3 regions of the Rhodococcus mengyinensis genome follow, and region 3 is predicted to be linked to each of the others. Evidence: riboswitches for the same ligand, from Rfam matches in the RefSeq annotation. Region 3 holds a riboswitch; each other region holds the start of a gene.
The links. A riboswitch is a leader RNA that binds a small molecule or an ion and turns the genes downstream of it on or off. The one in region 3 is predicted to bind cobalamin.
Positions count from the first base shown of each region.

Region 1: it holds a riboswitch for cobalamin, as region 3 does, so the genes downstream of both, ACNJ7E_RS15530 (CbtB domain-containing protein) here and cobN (cobaltochelatase subunit CobN) in region 3, are expected to answer to the same signal.
Region 2: it holds a riboswitch for cobalamin, as region 3 does, so the genes downstream of both, ACNJ7E_RS28690 (ABC transporter substrate-binding protein) here and cobN (cobaltochelatase subunit CobN) in region 3, are expected to answer to the same signal.

Region 1 is NZ_JBLWIT010000084.1:35,049-38,300, forward strand. It holds gene ACNJ7E_RS15520 (alpha/beta fold hydrolase) at 1-595, opposite strand, end outside; gene ACNJ7E_RS15525 (antibiotic biosynthesis monooxygenase family protein) at 628-942, shown strand; cobalamin riboswitch at 994-1,126, shown strand; gene ACNJ7E_RS15530 (CbtB domain-containing protein) at 1,150-1,344, shown strand; gene ACNJ7E_RS15535 (CbtA family protein) at 1,335-2,129, shown strand; gene ACNJ7E_RS15540 (DUF5996 family protein) at 2,141-3,082, opposite strand; gene ACNJ7E_RS15545 (hypothetical protein) at 3,225-3,252, shown strand, end outside.
Region 2 is NZ_JBLWIT010000125.1:63,484-66,735, reverse strand. It holds gene ACNJ7E_RS28695 (MMPL family transporter) at 1-1,049, opposite strand, end outside; cobalamin riboswitch at 1,145-1,283, shown strand; gene ACNJ7E_RS28690 (ABC transporter substrate-binding protein) at 1,379-2,386, shown strand; gene ACNJ7E_RS28685 (FecCD family ABC transporter permease) at 2,383-3,252, shown strand, end outside.
Region 3 is NZ_JBLWIT010000131.1:29,282-32,533, forward strand. It holds gene cobN (cobaltochelatase subunit CobN) at 1-1,843, opposite strand, end outside; cobalamin riboswitch at 1,900-2,042, opposite strand; gene cobG (precorrin-3B synthase) at 2,049-3,182, shown strand; gene ACNJ7E_RS30760 (precorrin-8X methylmutase) at 3,207-3,252, shown strand, end outside.

The sequences.
Region 1 (3,252 bases), on a different contig from region 3:
CTTCGATCAGCAGGGCCGGAACGGTGATCGACGCCCACTGGTCCCAGAAGTGCCTGCCACCCCACTCCTCGGAGATGTCACGGAACGTGTCGACGTCCCCGTGCAGATACCAGCCGTCGGCGCGTTTCTCGAACGAGTCCAGGAAGTACTGTCCGGCAACCGGACCGAAGAACTCGAAGAGGTCCTCCCGCGTCGCGAACGGCTGTGGCCATTTCGAGATCATCGCCGCCCAGTCCGCGGCGGTCCGGCCCCGGAAGTCGGGGGCCATGTCTTCGAGCACAAGCGCCGACACCTTCGCGGGGTGTTCGGCCGCCAGGCACCACGCGTGCAGGGCGCCCATCGAATGGCCGATCACCACCCACGGCTCGGCGAAGGGCGCGAGTGCGGCGGCGAGGTCTTCCACGAACGCTTCCGTCGTCAACCGCGACGGTGCGGGCCTGCCGTGACCTGCGGCGTCGAACGTGAAGACGTGGCCGTGCTCACGCAACCACGGCACGTGCCGCCCCCAGGTCCGCGCGCTGCCCATCAGCCCGTGCAGTAGCAGAATCGGCTGTCCCGTTCCACCCTCGTCGTGCAACGCACTCTCACCTGCCACCCCTCCGACGCTAGCGGAGTAATCTCGCCCGCATGGCAGTGGTGAAGATCAACGCAATCGAAATCCCCGAGGGTGCAGGCCCCGAACTCGAGAAGCGCTTCGCAGCGCGCGCGCACGCCGTGGAGAACTCCCCCGGCTTCCTCGGATTCCAGCTTCTGCGCCCCGTCAAGGGCGAGAACCGCTACTTCGTCGTCACCCAGTGGGAGAGCGAAGAGGCATTCGCGGCGTGGCGCGACGGTCCGGCCAGAGAAGCGCACGCGGGTGAGCAGAAGAAGCCGGTGGCGTCCGGAGCTTCGCTGCTCGAGTTCGAGGTCGTTCTCGACGTCGCGGCAGCGAACAAGGGCTGAGAGACTGGGCCGAGCGGGAGGATTGACACGACGGCCCGCCGGGTGCAAAAGTTCGCAGGACAAAGCGATGGTTCGGCAGGAATCCGGTGCAATCCCGGAGCGGTCGCGCCACTGTAAATCGGAGTAGTCCTTCACGGGAGCCACCTCGACAGCCAGATACTGCGGCCATCGCCTGGACCTAGGGGACGCGAAATCCCAGGAGGAACTATGGCACTCGCCTACGCACCCGGCTCGTCGGTCGACACGACCCGTCTCGCCGTCATCTCTTTCGCGATCGTTCTGTTCGCGATGCTCGCTCTTTACCTCGTTGGTTTCGACCAGGGCGCGATTTCGCGCAGTGGCATGTACATGCATGAACTGATGCACGACGGCCGCCACCTCCTGGGTCTGCCATGCCACTGACCGATTCCTTCGCGAAACTCCTCATCCGCGGTCTGCTGGCCGGCCTGATCGCAGGCATCCTGGCCGGTGGTGTCGCGTTCGTCCTCGGTGAGTCGCACATCGATGCGGCCATCGCGATCGAAGAGTCGAACAGCGCTGCCGAAGCCGAAGTCCACTCGCACGACGCCACTCAGGCAGCCGAGCCGGCCGGGCACTCGCACGACGAGGAAGACGCACTGGTCAGCCGTGACGGACAGCGCTTCGGGCTGTTCCTCGCCACGTCCCTCGCGGGCCTGGCTCTGGGAGCGATCTTCGCCGTCGTCGCGAATTACGCACGTCGAGTGACGATGCTGTCGGGACCGTTGCTCGGTCTGACATTGGCCACATTGGGCTGGTTGGCAATCGAGGCGGTGCCGTTCTTCAAGTACCCCGCCAACCCGCCGGCTGTCGGAGACCCCGAAACGATCACTCAGCGCACCTGGCTGTGGCTCGCCGCCGTCGTCCTGGGTCTGCTCGCGGTGGTGGCCTCCGTCTTCGCGGCGAAGGCCGTCGCAGCGCAGGAATTCCTGTCGGTGCGAATCGCGGCGCCGGTTCTCGCCTTCCTCGTGGTGGTGACCATCGGCTACCTCGTGCTGCCCACCGTCAACGAAGTGGGCGACGACTTCCCCGCAGTGCTGCTGTGGCAGTTCCGGCTGTCGTCCCTCGCGACGCAGGCCACGTTGTGGCTGGTTCTCGGACTGGCATTCGCGTTCCTCACGGAGCGCGCCACCCGGGCCACGGCGCCCGCGCCGGCGAACGCCGCCTGACCCACAGGGCGTCAGCGGGATTTGTCCCATCGGGCCGGGTCCGCCTCCAGGGCGGCCCGGTCCCAGGCACCCCGCTCGGCGGCCGCGTCGTACGTGCTGTGCAGGAACTTCAGCAGTGCGGCATCGGGATCGTCTGCGGTGCGGACGGTCTCGTACGGCAGCAGGAACTGCCCGTTCTCCTTGCTGTAGAACGCTCCGTCGGGCCCGACCGGGTAGTCGGCGAACCCGTCCGGCTCCGGGTAGGCGTACGCGTAGAACGCACCTTCGACCCCACCGCCGGGCCAGAAACCGCAACTGCTCAGCTCGTGCGAGTACCCCTCGACCATCACCCAATCTCCGCAGTTCGGCGCTCCCCCAGGGTGAGTCGGTGCTGTTCGTCCGGAGAACCGCGTACAGGCCAGGTCGAGCGCACCCCAGAAGAAGTGCACGGGACTGACCTTCCCGATGAAATGGGAACGGAACTCGTGCAGGACGCGGTCGGCCTGCACAAGCTGCCGCCAGAACTGGTGCACCGACTCACCGTCGTACGAACAGTGCTGCGTGTCCTCCGCGAACGGGACGGCGGGGTCCACCTCGTTGGGCCGGGCCAGAATGGTCGTCGCCACACCCAGCTCGGCCAGCGTGTCCATCGTCTCCGCATAGAAATCGGCCACCGACTTCGGTTCGAGGGCAACCGTCCCGGTACCGCCCGTGCTGGTGCGGATCATCAGTCGATGATCGGCGAAGTCGAATTCGATGTCGAAACAGTCGGTGCCGTACGGAATCGTCGACGTCGTGAGACCGCGGGGGCTCACGTACAGCGGGACCTGCCACCAGTGGTTGATCAGCGGTGCGTGGGCCAAGCGGATCTTCCCGACGATCTGAGTCCACATGTGCAGGGTGTTCCGCGTCGACGTCCAGTCGTCCACCTTCAACGCCGGCCACGCATCTCCGGATCGTGTCTGCTCACGCACAGTGCCTCCCTGCCGACGACGTGCATTTCAATGTGCCCCTCGTGCGGGGTGATGGCAAGCGTGTCGCACCGATACCCGGGTAGGGGTGGACTCCACTCTCCGGGGTGATGTGCCGCGACGTCGCCGATACCAGCATGGGGACATGACCACTCGCACTGCACCCTCGGTCC
Region 2 (3,252 bases), on a different contig from region 3:
CGAACCTCCCCGCGCCGCGCCGCATCCTTGCGCCAGGTCAGTGCGTTGATGCGATGACCCAGGATCGCGAGCAGCGCCGGGACCGCGGTGAGCGATAGCAGCGCCGCGCTCGCGACCGCGGCCATCGCACCGAACCCGAGCGACTTGATCACGTCCTGCGGAAACACGAGCATGCCCGAGAACGCGCACACGAGAAGCAGACCGGAGAACAGCACGGTGCGGCCCGCGGTCAGGACGGTGCGCCGGGTCGCCTCCGCGACGTCGGCGCCGGACTCCAGTTCCTCGCGGAAACGTCCGACGATGAACAGGCCGTAGTCGATCGCGAGCCCCAGGCCGAGCAGGGACGCCACGTTGATCGCGAACGAACTGACGTCGGTGAACAGGGTCAGCAGACGCAGGGTGGCCAGGGCGCTGAAGATCGAGAGCAGCCCGACGAACACCGGAACGGCCGCGGCCACCAGACCGCCGAAGATGAAGACCAGCAACACGAGAGTGATCGGGAGCGCGATCGCCTCGGCCAGCACCAGGTCCTGTTGCAGCCGGTTGTTGAACGCCACACCCACCACCGAATTGCCCGCGAACTCGGTGTCGATGCCCTCCACCTCGAGCTTCGGCAACAGGTCGTCGAACGTGGCGGCGGTGATCCCGGCGTCGGGGTCGACGGTGATCGCGGCCGACGCCTTGGTGCCGTCCTCCGACACCATCAGCTGCTTTCTCGCCGCGTCCGCGGTCCAGTACGAGGTCACCGAGTACGTCGGCACCTCGGCGGCGAACCGGTCGAGACTCGCGGTGACCTCGGGGCCGATGTCGTCCAGGGTCTTCCCCTCGGGTGCCGTGTAGATGGCGATGATGTCCGGCGTCTGCGGACCCAGGTTGTCCTGGACGATCCGGGCCACTTCGGCGGATTCGCTACCGGGATCGGTGAACCCGCCCGAGCTGAGTTTCGCGAAGACACCGGTGCCCCACACGCCGCTCACCAGAACGGCGACGACGGCGAGGCTCAGGACCCACCATTTGCGTGAAACAACGGTCGAGGCCCAACGTGTCATGCGTCATCTCCGGCGTGTCTGGGGCGGGCAGCTGCGACTGCCGACTGTAGTGCGGATCGGGGTGTCACCGGCGGGGGTGTGACGCGGCTCCCGGCAAATCGTGCATACTCGGCATCGCACTTGCAGCCACACGCACGGGGGAAGCCGGTCCGAATCCGGCGCTGACCCGCAACGGTAGGCCACCAGATCATTTCGGTGGCGAGCCCGATTACCCGACGTGGGGTGTGCGACATCCTTTTCGTCGTGGTCTACGAAGCGGAGTCCTGCAGGCGCCGCACCGGGCGTCTGCTGACTTCTCATTCGTGGCTCTGAGCCGCAATGAGGTTTACATGCACGGTCAGTTGTTCAGAAGTACCGGTCTGGTCACGCTCGCGGTGGCCGCGCTGGTGGCCGCGCTGGTGGTCGCCGGGTGTTCGCGCGGGGAGTCCGTGGGGCAGACCGCTTCCGCAGAATCCTTCGCCGAGCCGGTGTCCGTCACCAACTGCGATCGAACGGAGACGTTCGACGCCCCGCCCCAGCGCATCGTCAGCATGAACGATCACGTCACCGAGGTGCTGATCGAGATGGGGGCCGGCGACCGCATCGTCGGCACAGGGTACGGCGACGCGACCCCGCTGCCCGAGTTCGCGGACGCCTTCGCGAAGATCCCGAAACTCGCGAAGGAATACCCGACCCGGGAGCAGATCCTCGACCTCGACCCCGACCTGGTGGTCGGCGGAATGCGGAGCGCGTTCGACGAGAAGGAGGGGCGGTCGCGCGAATCCCTTGGCGACCAGGGCATTCCCACCTTCCTGTTCTCCGAGTACTGCGGGCAGGGCTTCCCGGACATCGGTCTGCTGCGCAGCGACTACCAGCAGCTCGGCGAGATCCTCGGAGACCCCGACCGGGCGCGGGCGATCACCGACCGGGTGACGTCCGGGTTGCAGGCCGTGCGCGACGAGATCGCGGGCGCCGCCCCGGTTCCGACGTTCTTCTACGATTCCGGCGAGGACGTCCCGCTGACGATCGGCGGTGTGGGAGTCGGCCAGCTCATCGCGGACCACGCGGGTGCGGCCAACCTCTTCGCCGAAGGGGAGAAGCCGTATTCGAAGTCCACCTGGGAGATCATCGGTGAACGCGTCCCGGAGGCGATCGTCGTCCTCGACTACGGCACGACGAGTGCGCAGGCGAAGATCGACTTCCTGAAGTCGCACCCGATCATGTCGACGACACCCGCCGTGAAGGCCGGCCGCTTCGTGGTGGTGCCGCTCGACGACTTCTTCGAGAGCCCGCGCCTGGTGCGGTCGGTGGAGACGATCGCGCGGGCACTTCATCCGGACGACGTCGGCGCGCGATGACTGTCACCGCAGAACGTGCGGCACCACCGGCGCAGGCACCACACCCGGCCCGCGCACGCCTCGGTTTCGCGGGCCTGACGGTGCTGCTCGTGCTGACAACCCTGTTCGTCGTCGGCCTCGCGGTGTCGTTCGGTTCCGTGCGCATCCCGGTCGGCGACGTGTGGGCGATCGTCGCGCACCGCGTGGCCCCCGGCGCATTCGAGTCCTGGTGGTCACAGGCGCGGGAGTCGATCGTCCTCGACTCCCGGCTGCCGCGGGCGCTGACCGCGGCGACCGTCGGTGCGGCGCTGGCCCTCGCAGGCGCCGTGGCGCAGGCGGTGACCCGCAATCCGCTGGCCGATCCCTATCTGCTCGGCGTGTCCTCGGGTGCCGGTTTCGGCGTGGTGGTGGTGACGGTGCTCGGGCTCGGGGTGGGAGCGCTGGGCGCGTTCACCGTTCCCGTCGCGGCGTTCCTGGGCGCGATGGTGCCGCTGTTCCTGTCGCTGGCGATCGGCGGACGGTATCCGCAGCCGACGGCCGTCATCCTCGTGGGCGTCGCGTCGGCGCAGGTGTTCTCGGCTCTCATCACGTTCTCGATTCTGGTCGTCGCGGACGAGCATCAACTGAGTTCGGTGATGTACTGGCTGGCGGGCGGTTTCGGCGACTCGCGCTGGTCGACGGCGATCTTCCCGGCCGTGGCACTCGCGACGGTCGGGGCCGCGATGATGCTGAGCGCGAGCCGCATCGACCTGCTGCAGGCGGGAGACGACGGCGCCGCCGCCCTCGGCATGAACGTGCGACGCTTCCGCGTCGTGCAGTTGCTCGGTGTGTCGATGCTGGCCGGGGCCGCCGTGTCCGTCGCAGGCGGCATCGGCTTCATCGGTCTG
Region 3 (3,252 bases):
TGGACGGGTCGAGCGCGGAGATGTTCGAGTGCTCGTCGAGGAGCTGCTCGAGTCGTGAGATGTCGCCGTAGCTCTCGGCGCGGGCCATCGGCGGGATCAGGTGATCGACGAGCGTCGCATGGGCGCGGCGCTTGGCCTGCGTGCCCTCGCCCGGATCGTTGACCAGGAACGGGTAGATCAGCGGCAGGTCGCCCAGCGCGGCGTCGGTGCCGCACGACGCGGACATGCCGAGCGTCTTGCCGGGCAGCCATTCGAGGTTTCCGTGCTTGCCGAGGTGGACGACCGCGTCGGCGCCGAAACCGCCGGCGGCGGTTTCCGCGGCGATCCACCGGTAGGCGGCGAGGTAGTGGTGGCTCGGTGGCAGGTCCGGATCGTGGTAGATCGCGACCGGCTTCTCCCCGAACCCGCGCGGCGGCTGCACCATCAGCACGAGATTCCCGAACTGCATTGCGGCGATCACGATTTCACCGGCAGGATCCTGCGAGCGGTCGACGTACAGTTCGCCCGGCGCCGGTCCCCAGTGCTCCTCGACGCCCTCGCGCAGTTCCGCGGGCAGCGCCGAGAACCACTCGCGGTAGCGGGCGGCGGAGATCCGGATCGGGTTGCCCTCGAGCTGCTCCGCGGTCAGCCAGTCCGGGTCCTGTCCGCCGGCGGCGATGAGGGCATGGATCAGCGCGTCGCCGTCCTGGGCGGCGAGACCCGGCACGGAATCCGGCCCGTCCGCCGGGCCGAGGTCGTATCCGGCGGTCCGCATCTCGGTGAGCAACCGGATCGCACTGGCCGGGGTGTCGAGACCGACGGCGTTGCCGATGCGGGCGTGCTTCGTCGGATACGCCGACAGCATCAGAGCGATCCGGCGGTCGGATGCGGGGATGTGCCGGAGTCGGGCGTGCCGGACGGCGATGCCCGCCACCCGGGAGGCGCGCTCGGCGTCCGGAACGTAGGTGGAGAGACCGTCGGCGTCGATCTCCTTGAACGAGAACGGCACCGTGATCAGCCGACCGTCGAACTCGGGGACCGCGACCTGGGTGGCGACGTCGAGCGGCGACAATCCGTCGTCGTTGGACTCCCACGACTCACGGCTGCTGGTCAGGCACAGACCCTGCAGGATCGGCACGTCCAGCGCGGCCAGCGCGGCGACGTCCCACGCCTCGTCGTCGCCACCTGCCGAGACCCCGGCCGGCTTGGTGCCGCCGGCGGCGAGCACGGTGACCACCATCGCGTCCGCCCGGCGCAAAGTGTTCAGCAACTCCGGTTCGGCGGTGCGCAGCGACGCGCAGAAGATCGGCAGCGGGGTGCCGCCCGCCGCGTCGACGGCGTCGCACAGCGCCTCGATGTAGCGGGTGTTCCCGGCCAGGTGCTGGGCGCGGTAGTAGAGAACGGCGATCGTGGGGCGCTCCGGGTTCGCAGCGGGAGCGAACGGCGCGACGCCCCAGCTCGGCAGGTGGATCGGCGCCTCGAAACCGTGACCGGTCAGCAGCACGGTGTCCGACAGGAAGTGGTGCAGTTGGGCGAGGTTGTCGGCGCCGCCCTCGGCGAGATAGTTGTGCGCCTCCGCCGACACACCGGCGGTGACCGTCGAGCACTCCATCAGCTCGGCGTCCGGGGCGTGCTCGCCGCCGAGGACCACCACGGGCAGTCCGCTGGCCAGGACCGCGTCGAGGCCCTCTTCCCACGCCCGGCGGCCGCCGAGGATGCGCACCACGACCAGGTCGGCGCCGTCGAGCAGTCCCGGCAGATCCTCCTCGACCAGCAGCCGTGCCGGGTTGGCCCAGCGGTAGTCCGCCCCGCTGGCGCGTGCGCTGAGCAGGTCGGTGTCGGAGGTGGAGAGCAGCAGGATCACGTGTGGAGCCTTCCTGGGGGTGTCGCGCCCCGTGGCAGTGGTTCTGTGCGGAACCGTAGGTCGGAGGACGGCAGGTGAGGGTCTGGCTCGCCCACCGGTTTCGGCGAGCTCACAGTGGCGCGACCGCGCCGGATTTTCACCGGCTTCCTCTCCTGCTGTCGCAAGTGCTGGAGATGCTACCCGGGGCCGGACGTAACCTGGGACCATGGTCGACTCCCGTTCCCGCCCCGATGCATGCCCCGGCGCGCTGCAGGTCCACCAGGCCGCGGACGGTGCGCTCGCGCGGGTGCGCCTTCCCGGAGGTGTGCTGACCTCCCCCCAGCTGCAGACCCTCGCGGAATCGGCCCGCGACCTCGGGAACGGCGAGATCGAACTGACCTCCCGCGGCAACGCGCAACTGCGGGCGGTCCGCGACCCGCGGGAGTTCGCCCGGCGCCTCGCCGACGCAGGTCTCCTGCCGTCGGAGACGCACGAGCGGGTCCGCAACATCCTCGTCTCGCCGCTGACCGGCCGGATCGGTGGTCTCGCGGATCTGCGGGATCTGGTCGACGAACTCGACCGGACGTTGTGCGCGGACTCCGCGTTGGCAGACCTCCCCGGCCGCACCCTGTTCACTCTCGACGACGGGCGCGGCGACGTGTCGGCGCTCGGCGGCGATTTCGGCGTCCATGCGGTCAGCGAGACGGAGGTCGCCCTGGTTCTCGCCGGTCGCGACAGCGGCGCCCGGATCACGACGACGGAATCGGTGGCGGTGCTCCTCGACGCCGCCCGCGTCTTCCTGGAATTGCGCGATCAGCACTGGCGGCTGTCCGAGATCGCCGACGGGGTCGAACGGATCCTGTCGGCATTGACGCTCGCACCGACCGCCGACCCGGTGAGCGGGTTCGACGAGCATCGGGCACCGATCGGATGGCTGGACCAACCGGACGGCAACGTGACCCTCGGCGGCGGTCTCGCGTTCGGGATCCTCGACGCCCGGCTGGCCGAGTTCCTCGCCGCCGTCGAGAAGCCGGTGATCGTCACGCCGTGGAAATCGGTGCTGCTGTGCGATCTCGACGAGTGGTCCGCCGAGCAGGTCGTCCGGGTCCTCGCCCCGATGGGCCTGATCTTCGACGAGAACTCCCCCTGGCTGAACGTCAGTGCCTGCACCGGGCAGCCCGGATGCGAGAGGGCGCTCGCCGACGTGCGGTCCGACGCGCGGGATGCCGTCGCGCGCGGCGAACTCCCGGTGGAGGGCCGGCAGCACTGGTCGGGCTGCGAGCGGTGCTGCGGGCGACCCAAGGGGGAGGTCGCCGACGTCGTCGCCACGGAGACGGGTTACCGGGTGGAGGAGCCGTGACCGCGGTGCCTCTATCGTGAGCGAATGATCGAGTACATCCGAGACGGCGCGGAGATCTACCGCCAGTCCT